3 regions of the Stenotrophomonas sp. 2201_Sma genome follow, and region 3 is predicted to be linked to each of the others. Evidence: predicted binding sites of a transcription regulator. Region 3 holds the regulator's gene; each other region holds the start of a gene.
What was found. Region 3 encodes FliA, which starts transcription of late flagellar genes. Its sites were predicted from a motif close to TAAAGTTTNNCNNNCNNNGGCCGATAA; they were not measured.
Positions count from the first base shown of each region.

Region 1: a site for FliA is predicted at 1,554-1,580, ahead of ACZLIF_RS15520 (methyl-accepting chemotaxis protein). Genes of this name have one in related genera too.
Region 2: a site for FliA is predicted at 2,966-2,992, ahead of ACZLIF_RS18075 (methyl-accepting chemotaxis protein). Genes of this name have one in related genera too.

Region 1 is NZ_CM151329.1:3,332,832-3,336,993, reverse strand. Features, by position in the region: gene ACZLIF_RS15530 (M23 family metallopeptidase) at 1-410, opposite strand, end outside; gene ACZLIF_RS15525 (L,D-transpeptidase family protein) at 415-1,374, opposite strand; gene ACZLIF_RS15520 (methyl-accepting chemotaxis protein) at 1,610-3,736, shown strand; gene ACZLIF_RS15515 (hypothetical protein) at 3,792-4,162, opposite strand, start outside.
Region 2 is NZ_CM151329.1:3,931,770-3,935,931, forward strand. Features, by position in the region: gene ACZLIF_RS18070 (DUF2628 domain-containing protein) at 1-223, shown strand, start outside; gene ACZLIF_RS18075 (methyl-accepting chemotaxis protein) at 303-2,843, opposite strand; gene ACZLIF_RS18080 (NAD-dependent epimerase/dehydratase family protein) at 3,054-3,947, opposite strand; gene ACZLIF_RS18085 (hypothetical protein) at 4,152-4,162, shown strand, end outside.
Region 3 is NZ_CM151329.1:2,130,453-2,134,614, reverse strand. Features, by position in the region: gene flhF (flagellar biosynthesis protein FlhF) at 1-1,429, shown strand, start outside; gene ACZLIF_RS09960 (MinD/ParA family ATP-binding protein) at 1,416-2,303, shown strand; gene ACZLIF_RS09955 (RNA polymerase sigma factor FliA) at 2,300-3,043, shown strand; gene cheY (chemotaxis response regulator CheY) at 3,101-3,493, shown strand; gene ACZLIF_RS09945 (protein phosphatase CheZ) at 3,493-4,098, shown strand; gene ACZLIF_RS09940 (chemotaxis protein CheA) at 4,101-4,162, shown strand, end outside.

The sequences.
Region 1 (4,162 bases), 1.2 Mb from region 3:
TCGAACTGGTAGATCGTCAGCCCCCCACGCTTGCTGTCGAACAGCTTTTCCACCGTCCCATCGGCCACTGCCAGCACCGGAGTTCCTGCGTCGGCCATGATGTCGATTGCATCATGCACGCGCCCTTCGCTGCGGGCATCGGTGAAGGTATCGCGCAGCTGCGAAGGCAGTACGCCCTGCACCGGCAGCAGCAGGCCGCTTGCCGCATCGGTGGCGCTGGACGGCGGCACCGCCGTGGGAGCCGCAGCGCCCACACGCGGCGTCGCAGCCGCAACCTCCGGCGCCGCAGCCACCGCAGGTGGTGCTGCAGGCCGGGCAACCGCTACTGGCTCACCCGCATCGCGGCGCAGCCACCAGCCCATTCCCACACCCATCAGCACGCCCAGCACGATCAACTGCGAAAGTCGCATCGGCTCACTCCTGCATAACCACGGGGACGGAGGTATCCACCGCATCGGCCACGCGCAGTGCATCCCAGTTGGTCATGCGCACGCAGCCATGCGATTCGGTCTTGCCGACATGCCCGGGTACCGGCGTTCCGTGCAGGCCATAGTGGGGTTTGGACAGATCGATCCAGACCCGGCCGACCGGATTGTTCGGACCGGGCGGCAGCGTGGCCTTCTTCTCGCCTTTGCGCGCATCCCAGAACAGCTTGGGGTTGTAGTGGAACGGCGGGTCGCGATGGACGCCGAGAATCTTCCATTCACCGATCGGCAGCGGATCGTGCTGGCTGCCGGACGAAACCGGCACCTGTGCGATCACCTTGCCCTGCGCATCCAGCAACTGAAGAGTGGAATCGGACTTGTCGACCACGATCTTCGCCGCCTTCGGCAATGCCGCGGGGGCGATGTTGGGCACCTGGATGCGGCTGCCGGCCTTGGCCAGATCGACGCCGGGGTTGAGCAACTTCAGAAGGGCAGGGGACGCGTGGAAGCGTTCACCGAGCGCTTCCTCGACGCTGCTGTAACCCAGCGACTTCAGCTTTGCCTGTGCGGCGGGTTTCTTGGGAATGGACTGGAAAGGACCGGCAACATCCTCGGCCGTCAGCGTGTAGCTGGCCAGCGGCGCGATCGTCTCGGCCTGGAGAGCCTCCCAGGTGCTGTCGTCCAGCTCTCCGCTCACCGTCAGGCCGTGTGCCGCCTGGAAGCCGGCCACGGCCCGATGCTGGTTGCTGCCGACTTCACCGTCGATCTCGCCCGGGGAGAAATTGGCGCGATCCAGCAACACTTGGGCGTGCAGCGGCGAGCGGGCTGCTGTATCGGGTCCGGCCTTCTCGGCAATGGGCTCCGGCAGCTGGGCCGGCGGCGGTACCTGCGCGAAGGCGGGCGACACCAGCAAGGACAGGGCGAGCAGGGCGGGGCGGTACACGGGCATGAAGATCTCCGGCAGATGGCAGCTCCACCCTGCCCGCAGAGGCTGCGCAGCCTCCGTGAAAGCAACCTGATGCCGGCATGAGCAGGGCAGCCCCGGCGTGGCTCAGGCCCTTGTCGCAGAAGTACGGGGCGGGGCCTCACCAAGGTGAACGGCTGCCGACGCCCGTGCTCGTTGCCGATCAAGATTGCCGGTGGCGCGGCCGATACGGGCGCATCCCCCCGTTTTGGATGTACCCATGGATTACTTGAGGAATGTCAGGGTTGCCTGGCGTCTTGGGCTGGGCTTTGGCCTGTTGCTGCTGCTGGTCGCGGCCGTGGTGGCCACCGGCGCCACCGCCAGTGTCGTGCAGAAGCGCGCGATGCAGCAGGTAGTCGACGTCAGTGTGGCCAAGGTACGCCTGCTGTCGCAGATGCTCGATGCCAACAACCAGATGATGGTAGTGCGCCGCGAAATGCTGATCCGCCAGGGCGAAGACCGCGGCAGCGACGAGAAGCGCATTGCCGACCTGGTCAAGCGCTACGAGGCGGATTGGTCCGCCTATCAGGCACTGCCGGGCGATGCAGAGGGCAAGGCCATCGCTGAAACCATCGCGGCCAAGCGCGCCCTTGCGCGCCCGCTCAACAAGCAGACCAGCGAACTGATGGAGCAGGGCGACTACCCCGCTGCCGTGGCACTGACCCTGGGGCCGGTGCAGGACGCGGCCAACGGCTGGAACAAGGCGTTGTCCGAGGGAGTCGACTTCGAAGAGAAGGAAAGCCGCGAGGCCGCCGCCGAGGCGATCCGCCTGGGTGAACGCAGTCTGCTGCAGTTGCTGGTGCTGGGAGGCGTGGCCCTGCTGGTCGGCATTGCCGCCTCGGTGATGATCGGTCGCAGCCTGACCGGTCCGCTGGCACGCGCGGTGAACCTGGCCGAGCGCCTGTCCAAGGGCCAGCTGGACCAGGAATTCCGCCTCGGCGGCCGTGACGAGCTGACCCGGCTGGGCGAGGCGATGGCCAGCGTGCGGCAGAGCGTGCAGGCCGCCATCGGGGCGCAGATGCACATGGCCGAGAAGCACGAGGCGGGTGCGATCCGCTACCGCATGGACGCCAGCGCGTTTCCGGGCGATTTCGGGCGCATGATGCAGGCCACCAACAGCCTGGTGGAATCACACGTGCAGGTGGAACTGCTGATGGCCGAGGTCATGCAGCGCTATGCCATCGGCGACCTCAGCCGCGACCTTCCGGACTATCCCGGCGAGAAGGGTACGCTGACCCGCACCCTGGCCGCAGTGAAACAGAGCCTGCTGGCAGTCAACACCCAGATTGACGACCTGGTCCGCGCGGCGCGCGCTGGAGATTTCAGCGTGCGTGGGGATGCCAGTGCGTTCCAGTATCAGTTCAGGGCGATGGTCGAGCAGCTCAACGGCATGATGGCCAGTTCGCAGGCCAGCATCGCCGACGTCTCCGATGTGCTGCGCGCGATCTCCGGGGGCGACCTCACTGCGCGCATGGACGGTCACTACGACGGCGTGTTCGCCCGCATGCGCGACGATGCCAACACCACCACGGCCCAGCTGACCGGTATCGTGCGCGGCATCCAGGACGCTGCCGACAGCATCAACACTGCCGCGCAGGAGCTCGCCGCCGGCAACAGCGACCTGTCGCGCCGTACCGAACAGCAGGCCGCCAACCTGGAAGAAGCGGCGGCATCGATGGAAGAACTGACCTCGACCGTCCGCCAGAATGCCGAGCTGGCCCGCCAGGCCGACAGCGAGGCACACGCTGCCGGCGCGGCGGTGCGGGCCACCGAACAGGCAATGGCACAGATGGCATCTGTGATGGGAGAGATCGATCAGTCCTCGGCGCGCATCTCGGAAATCTCCACGGTCATCGATGGCATCGCCTTCCAGACCAACATCCTGGCCTTGAACGCTGCGGTGGAAGCTGCCCGCGCGGGTGAGCAGGGCCGCGGCTTTGCCGTGGTCGCCAGTGAAGTGCGCACGCTGGCGCAGCGTGCGGGCATCGCCGCCAAGGAGATCAAGGAACTCATCGAAGAGGCGGCAGGCAAGGTGCAGAGCGGTCTGGCGGTTACGGTCGAGTCGGAAGCAGCCATTGCCCGCTTGGCACAGGCCAGCGCACGCACCAACCAGCTGATGAGTGACATCGCTGCGGCGAGCAAGGAACAGGCGGCCGGCATCGAACAGGTCAATCAGGTGGTGGTGCAGATGGATCAGGTGACCCAGCAGAATGCCGCACTGGTGGAAGAAGCCACTGCCGCCAGCCGCGCGCTGGAAGAGCAGGCCAATGCGCTGACCGCGTCGGTCGCGGTGTTCCATATCGAGCAGAGCGGTGCAGTCCGCACGGTGGCAGCACGCGCGGCCTGACCGTCGGCAGCCGCCTGAAGGCACGGGCCGCCACGTGTTCGCGCGTGGTGGCCGGTCAGTCCTGCATGCGGCGGATGCGGCCGTCCTCGATCTTCCAGATCACGTCCTTACCCGTGGAGACGTACAGCGGCGAGCGGGCCCACAGGCTCCAGAACACATGGATCTCGGTCGGTGTCGGGTCCTGCAGATGGGTGATGAACATCGCCGCACCGGGTGGCGCACGCTTCAGCTGGATGCAGCTGTGGGTGAAGGCGCGGCGGGAGACGATCCGGCCGTGGGCGATGTCGAGACGATGCGTGCCGCCCAGCGGAACTACGGCAGGATCGGTGGTGGCGGGCAGCAGGTAGACCGTCCACGCATCGGCGGCCGTACCGGGCGCCGGAAGAACCACGCTGTTGTAGGTCTGCGCGCAGGCGTCGAAGGCGC
Region 2 (4,162 bases), 1.8 Mb from region 3:
CGGCCCCATCTACCTGCTGATCCTGGGCATGTGGCGCAAGGCGCTGGTGGTGATCGGCATCGCCATCGCCCTGGCGGCCATCACGATGTTCCTGCCCGACATCGTCGGCCGCGCGGTGTTCATCGCCTTCAATGTCCTGGTCGCCTCCAGCACCAACTACAGCTATTACCTGGAGAAGGTGGAAGGCCGGACCGGCTGGAACCCGTTTGAAGGAATGTTCTGAGCCACTCAGACCTGCGCACGGACGCGCGGCAAGGATGCAACCGACGCCCGGCCCCCGCCGGGCGTCTTCGTTTCCGGCATCAGGCAGCGCGCAGCGTGGCCGTCGTGCCCGTGCCCGCTTCCGACTGCAGCCGGAAGCGGGACACCGCCACCGCAAGCTGCTCGGCCTGCTCTTCCATCGCGCGCGCGGCAGCACTGGCCTCTTCCACCAGCGCCGCATTCTGCTGGGTGGTTTCATCCATCTGCACCACGGTCTGGTTGACCTGCTCGATGCCGGCCGACTGCTCGCGCGAGGCGGCCGAGATCTCGGCCATGATCTCGTTGACCCGCCCGACCTGGCCGACGATCTCCTGCATGGTGTTGCCTGCACGGTGCACCAGCTGCGCACCGCTGCCGACCTGGGCCACCGATGCGTCAATCAGCCCCTTGATCTCCTTCGCCGCTGCGGCCGAGCGCTGGGCCAGCGCGCGCACTTCGCTGGCCACCACGGCGAAGCCGCGTCCCTGCTCGCCCGCACGCGCGGCCTCAACGGCGGCGTTCAGGGCCAGGATGTTGGTCTGGAAGGCGATGCCGTCGATCACCGAGATGATCTCGGCGATGCGCTGCGATGAGGTTTCGATCTGCTGCATGGTCTGTACCACCTGGCCGACCACCTTTCCGCCTTCGCTGGCCACGTCCGCCGCCGATGCGGCCAACGTGTTCGCCTGCAGGGCATGATCGGCATTCTGGCGCACGGTGGAGGTCAACTCCTCCATCGACGCTGCCGTTTCTTCCAGGTTGGCCGCCTGCAGTTCTGTGCGACGCGACAGATCGCTGTTGCCCGCGGCGATCTCGCCGGCCGCCAGGCGGATGCTCGCCGCTGACTGCTGGATCTGGCCGACGATATGGGTCAGCTGTTGCGCGGTGCTGTTGGCATCGTCGCGCATCACCGCGAACACACCATGGAAGTCGCCCTGCATGCGTGCACTGAGATCGCCGGCGGCGATGGCGCGCAGCAGCGTGGAAAGCGCCGCGAGGTTGTGGTCGCTGGCCTGCATCATCGCGTTCAGCGTGGTCACCATGCGGCGGAAATCGTGCTCGAACCGCTCACTGTCACCACGCACGGCAAAGTCGCCGGCGGCAGCAGCGGCGGCCAGCTGCTGGATCTGCTCGTTGATCGCCGCAAGGTTGCTCTTGGTGGTGGCCATGGCGGCGGTGAACACCGCCTTCTCGCCCGGCAGCGGCTCCATGTCCACGCTCAGATCGCCCACCGCGTAGCGCTGCATCACGTCCACCAGCCGCTGGGTGACCGCATTGCTGGACGCCACCAGCTGATTGCTGTCGGCCACCATGCGACCGTACTCCCCCGGGAAGGCCGCCGCGTCCATCCGGTAACTGAGCTCGCCCGCATCATGGCGGCGTGCCATCTCCGCCTGCGCCGCCATCACAGCCTGCAGCTGTCCCCGCATGCCCTGCATCGCCTCGAGCAGGCGCCCGACCTCATCGTTGCCGCGCGCCGGCAGCGCGGTGTCCAGCTTGCCCGCCGCCACGTCACCTGCAATGCGTACCGCCTGCGCCAGCGGCCGGATCGCCATGTGACGCAGCAGCAGGTAGACGCCGGCGCTCAATGTCAGCGCGGCCAGCACGCCGACCAGCAGCGTCAGCCACAGCAGCTGGCGAGCCTCGGCCACGATCACGGCATGCGGCACCACCACACCCAGCGCGAAGCGCTGCGGGGCATCGCCAACCCGCAGTGGCACGTACAGGCGCACATTGCCGGCGGCATCCGGCTCGAACGCTTCGACGGTCCTGTCGGCCGCGATTGCGGCCAGCATGTCGCGAGTGAAGGCATCGGTGCGCGGCTTGCCGATCTCGGCGGCGTCGGCCGAAGCCAGGACTACGCCCTTGGGCGAAAGCAGTTCAACGCGGCCTGCTCCCATCGGCGCAAGCGTCGCCAGATGCTTCTGCAGCGCCGCCAGCGAGAAATCGACGGTGAACACGCCGAGGAACGTGCCGTTCTCCACGATGGGCGTGCTCAGGGTGCTCATCAGCACCTTCTGGCCGGCGATCTCATAGGCATAGGGCTCGCTCACCTTGGGCAGCTTGTCGCGGCTCGGCCCCATGTACCAGTCACCGGACCCGCTGGCGGTGTCGGTGTAGTCGGTCATCACCGACTGCTGCGGTTTGCCATCCTGCCAGGCCCAGTAGCTCATGTAGCGACCCGTGGCGTCATGGGCCTCGCTGTTGACGAACTCCGCGTCCTTGCCATCGAAGGCATCGGCCTCCCACATGGTGCTCTTGCCCAGCCACTCCGGGTGCGCGCGCAGCTGTTCGCCGAGCACGGCCGCCAGGCTGGCACGATCAGGCTGGTCGCCCCGCGAGCGCTGGGCCAGGACGGCCTCGACCATGGCATCGTTACTGGCGAAGGCGGTGCCCAGATCGGCCGCGACCTGGCGTGCTTCGGCCTGCGCCTCGCTGGCCATGGTCTGCCGCGACGCGTTGATCAGGCTGGCACTGGCCTGGCGGTAGATCAGAAAGGCGGTCAGGCCGAAGCACAACAGCGCGATGGCAGCGGTGCCCAGCATCAGCTTGTGGGCGATGCTGCCCGGACGACGGGCAGCGGCGGAGCGGGAAGACGGCATGGGAGGGTCCGCAAGGCAGGTCAGGACATCCGGCACCGCGTTGGCGCCGCGCTGGTGCGCGATCCCTCGCGCGGCGACCTGTCTGAGCCGGGCGATGCCCGGCACCGCAAGGGCGCACCGGGTTAGCGGCCGTTCCGCGGCGGGGTTGAGTCGTTGCCCTGCGTCAAGCTGAATGCACTCAGTTTGGGATGGCTCATACGTGCGGCGAACCTACTCGACCACCCGGTCCTTCAACCACTGCGTGCGTGGCAGCACTTCGATGCTGCCTGCCGCGTACTGCTGCAGTACATCGTCCGGACCGTAGCGCGGCTGCCAGCCCAGCACCGCAACCGCACGGCTGCCGTCGTACACGCGGTCGATGCTCAGCGGCAGTGGCCAGCCGCGGCGCTCGAACTCGGCCAGCAGCTGCGGTGCGCGCCGCGCCAGCACCCGGCGTGGCTGGGTGGCCAGTTCCAGGCAGTCCTCGCGCCGGAAGGGGGTCGGCGCGCAGGCGATGTAGCGCTGGAACGGTGCGCCCCCGTTGTGCAGCAGCGCGGCATGCGCGCTGGCCACATCGCGTGCATCCAGGCCCCGGTGCAGGCGGAACATCGCCATGCGCTCGGGAGGCTCGGGGAAGCAGCGGCCCATGCGCAGCACGCGCACGGCGAATGCCTCCGATGCCGCGGCTTCGGCCAGCGCCTCGGCCTGCAGCTTGGTGCGGTGGTAGATGGTCCTGGGCAGGGGTTCAGTGTCTTCGTCGATCCAGCGACAACCGCCTGCCACCACGGCATGGCCATACAGGGCGGTGGTGCTGGTCAACACGAAGCGTCCGACGCCGGCGTCACGCGCCAGCCGCAGCAGCTGCGCGGTCGCCTCCACGTTGATCTGCTGGAACACCGTGTCCGGCACCAGCCCGACATGCGGTGCATGCAGCGCAGCGGTGTGGATCACCGCATCCACGCCGCGCACGGCACGCTCCAGTGCCTTCGTGTTGGTGACATCGGCAATGATGCGTGTGGTGGCGAACGGGCTGCGATCCAGCCCGATGACTTCATGGGTGGCCGCCAACGCGCCGAAGATCGCGCGCCCGATCCGCCCGGAACTTCCGGTCAACAGAATCTTCATTGAGTCCATTCACTCAACAGCGCCCGGGAGCTACCGGGATGAACCGATTCTAGGCGTGGCCTGTGTCCAGGGCGATAGCGGCGCTGCGCAAGTGCAGCGTCAACGACAGGCAGGCAGAACGTGAAGACCACGCGCCATCTGCGGACGTACCGTTAGCCTGCCGTCCGCAAGCATGAGGCTCCGCCACGCCGAGAGAGATCCCCTATGGCCAGCAG
Region 3 (4,162 bases):
AGTGATCGCCGCGGTCACCCGCCGCCGCTCCACGACACCGGCCCAGCAGCCGGTGACCGCCACCACATCGGCCGTGGCCGCCCTCGCCCGCGCGGCCGTCGGTGCCACCGGCCGCACCCTGGACAGTGCGGACGAGATCGTGCCCACCCGCGGCAGTTCCGGCTTCGCTGCCACCCTGGCGCGTGCCACCGTCAACGATCCGGCACTGCCGGAGCAGATCTTCGCGCCGTTCGCGAGCGCCGTCGTGGCTCCCGCACCGGCGCCCGCCAACCGCGCCCGTTTCCTGATCGACCCGCCGCAGGACGAGCATCACGAATCCCCCGCGCCGGCAGTGCTGCCGCCGCCGCTGCCGATCACCGCTGCGGCCACTGCGCAGGCCGAGTCCGTGCACCCCGAGCCGCCGTACGCGCAGGACGTTGCCGAGACCACGCCAGCCCCTGCCGCTGCCGCTGAAGCGGAGACCGCGCCGGCCCCGGCGCCGCTCCTTGCCCCGGCGCCGGTACTGACGGTGGTTGCACAGGACGATGCCGAGATCCGCCAGCTGCGCCACGAAGTGGCCGGCATGCGCCAGGTCATCGAGCGCGAGATGAACCGCTTCACCGACGAGCGCCTGCGCGGCTGCCCGGTGCGGGCAACCGCCCTGGACCTGATGGACGAGTACGGATTCGATGCCGGGCTGGCCCGCGATGTGGCCATGCAGATCCCGCTGGAAACCGAAGCCCACCGGGGCCGCGGGCTGATGCTGGGCCTGATCTCGCGCAGGCTGCCGATCGCGCCGGTCGATCCGCTGGAAGAAGGCGGCGTGATCGCTCTGGTCGGTCCAACCGGGGCCGGCAAGACCACCACCATCGCCAAGCTCGCCTCGCGCTTCGCCGAAAAACACGCGCCGCGCGACGTGGCCCTGGTCACCACCGACACACTGCGCATCGGTGCCCGCGAGCAGCTGTACGGCTATGGCCGCCAGCTCGGCATCGCGGTGCATGAAGCCAACAGCGGTACCGACCTGGACCAGCTGCTGGAGCGCCTGAAGGACTACAAGCTGGTGCTGATCGATACCGCCGGCCTGGGCCCGCGCGACCGCGCCCTGACCGCGCAGCTGCAGTGGCTGCGTGCCGCCCGCCAGGTCCGCACTCTGCTGGTGCTGCCGGCCAATACCAGCTTTGGTGACATGGACGAGGTGGTGCGCCGCTTCGGCGCGGCCAACCTGCAGGGCCTGGTGCTGAGCAAGCTGGATGAAACCGGCCGCTTCGGCAACGCCCTGTCAGTGGCGGTAGACCACGCGCTGCCGATCACCTGGGTGACCGATGGCCAGGACGTTCCGGACGACCTGCACCGGGCCAGCGCGGCCAATCTTGTACTTCGCCTTGAAGATTTGCGCCGAGCGGCCGATATGCCCTGCAACCCGGAGTTGAACCATGCCGTCGCGTGAGTACGCCAAGCTGACCAAGACCTTCCCGCTGTCGGCCACCCGCAGCGAGCCGCTCGGCCCTGTGCGCACCATCGCCGTGACCGGCGGCAAGGGCGGCGTCGGCAAGACCAACGTCTCGGCCAACCTGGCCGTGGCGCTGGCCGGCATGGGCAAGCGCACGCTGCTGCTCGACGCCGACCTGGGTCTGGCCAACATCGACGTGATCCTGGGGCTGAATCCCACCCACACCCTGGCGGATCTGGTCGCCGGCCGCTGCTCGCTGGAAGACGTGATCGTCGAAGGTCCGAACGGCGTGCTGGTGGTGCCGGCCGCGTCCGGTCGGCGGCACATGGCCGAGCTGGCCCCGGCCGAGCACATCGGCCTGGTGAACGTGTTCTCCGAACTGGAACGCGAGCTGGACATCATGGTGGTGGACACCGCCGCCGGCATCACCGACGGCGTGCTGACCTTCTGTCAGGCCGCACAGGACACGGTTGTCGTGGTCTGCGACGAACCGGCCTCGATCACAGACGCCTACGCACTGATCAAGGTGCTGTCGCGCGAGCGCGGCGTGGACCGCATCCAGGTGGTGGCCAACATGGTGCGCGACCCCAACGAGGGCCGCGTGCTGTATGAAAAGCTGACCCGGGTCTGCGAGAAGTTCCTTGCCGATGTCTCGCTGAACTACCTGGGCTGCGTGCCGCAGGATGACTGGCTGCGCCTGTCGGTGCAGCGCCAGCAGCCGGTGGTGAAGGCCTATCCATCCAGCCCGGCGGCGCTGGCGATCACCGAGATCGCCCGTCGCACCGCCCGCTGGCAGGCCCCCACCGAGCCACGCGGTGGCGTTGAATTCTTCCTCGAGCGCATCCTCAAGCAACGCGGGGTGGCAGCATGAAAGGCGCGGCCCAGTACAGGGAAGTCCAGCGCTCGGCGGCGACCGAGGTCATCGCCCAGCACTCGGACCTGGTGCGGCGCATCGCCCATCACCTGGCCGCACGCCTGCCGGCCAGCGTCGAAGTGGACGACCTGATCCAGGCCGGCATGATGGGCCTGATCGAAGCCTCGCGCAGCTACGACGCCGACCAGGGTGCCTCGTTCGAGACCTATGCCTCGATCCGCATCCGCGGCTCGATGATCGACGAGATCCGCCGTGGCGACTGGGTACCGCGCTCGGTGCATCGGCGCGCCCGCGATGCGGCCGCCACCATCCGCCGCCTGGAGCAGACCACGGGCCGTGCAGCCAGTGCCACCGAGGTGGCGGCGGCCATGGACATGCCACTGCCCGAATACCTACGGCTGATGGAGGACGCCTCGCGCGGCCAGGTGCTGAGCCTGGAGTCGCGCATCGAAGACCAGGGCGAGCTGGACACCGTCGCCCAGGGCGGACCCACACCGCAGCAGGTCCTGGAACGTGGCGAATTCGGCCGCGAACTGGGCAAGGCCATCGGCCATCTGCCCGAACGCGAACAGCTGGTGCTCTCGCTGTACTACGAGCAGGAGCTGAACCTGAAGGAGATCGGCGCGGTGCTCGGCGTGAGCGAATCGCGCGTCTGCCAGATCCACGGCCAGGCCGTGCTGCGCCTGCGCGGCCGGCTGAAGATCTTCGAGGCTGCGGATGCCGGGCTTGAAGAATGAACATGCCTGCGGCGGCCACGGCCACCGCGGGCGACTGAACAACAAAGGAACTCCGCTTTGAACAAGAACATGCGCATCCTGATCGTCGACGACTTCTCGACCATGCGTCGCATCGTCAAGAATCTGCTGGGCGATCTGGGCTTCACCAACACCGCCGAAGCCGAGGACGGGCATGCCGCACTGTCGATGCTGCAGAGCCAGCCGTTCGACTTCGTGGTCACCGACTGGAACATGCCGGTGATGACCGGTATCGAACTGCTCAAGGCGATCCGCGCCGATGCCAAGCTCAAGACCCTGCCGGTGCTGATGGTCACCGCCGAGGCCAAGCGCGAGCAGATCATCGAAGCGGCGCAGAGCGGCGTGAACGGCTACATCATCAAGCCGTTCACCGCGCAGACGCTGGAAGAGAAACTGGGCAAGATCTTCGAACGCCTGGCGGCCAGCGCCTGATGGACGCCACGGTCGACAAGAACGCTCTCGCCCTGCGCCTGCAGGAAGCCCTCGACGCGCTCGAATCCGGCGACGAGAGCGCCTGGCGCCAGCGCATCGACGCCCTGGTGGCCGCACGCACGCAGCCGATGATGAGCGGCCTGTCACGGCTGGCCCGCGAACTGGGCCAGGCCCTGGGCGAACTGCCGACCGTCCCCAGCGAGGCGGGCGAGCTGGACGACGCCTGCGCGCGCCTGGACCATGTGGTGGCGATGACCGAACAGGCCACGCACCGCACCCTGGACCTGGCCGAAGAGTGCCGCAGCCTCACCGAACAGCTGCGCGCCGAAGGCCTCCAGCCGGGGCAGGATGCGCAGCTGGAACGCATCCGCCACAACCTGACCGAGATTGCCCTGACCCAGAGCTATCAGGACCTGACCGGACAGATCATCCGTCGCGTGGTCGGCATCGTCCGCCGCGTGCACGAAGGCTTTGGCGCGCTGGGCCTGCCACCGGAGCAGCATCGCACCGATCCGGCGCTGGCCGGACCGGCACTGAAGGGACTGGACCGCCACGCGGTCTCTCAGAACGACGCCGACGACCTGTTGTCGGACCTGGGACTGTAAGCATGAGCGCGGTATCCGACGACATCACCGCCGATTTCATCATCGAGGCACAGGAAATCCTGGA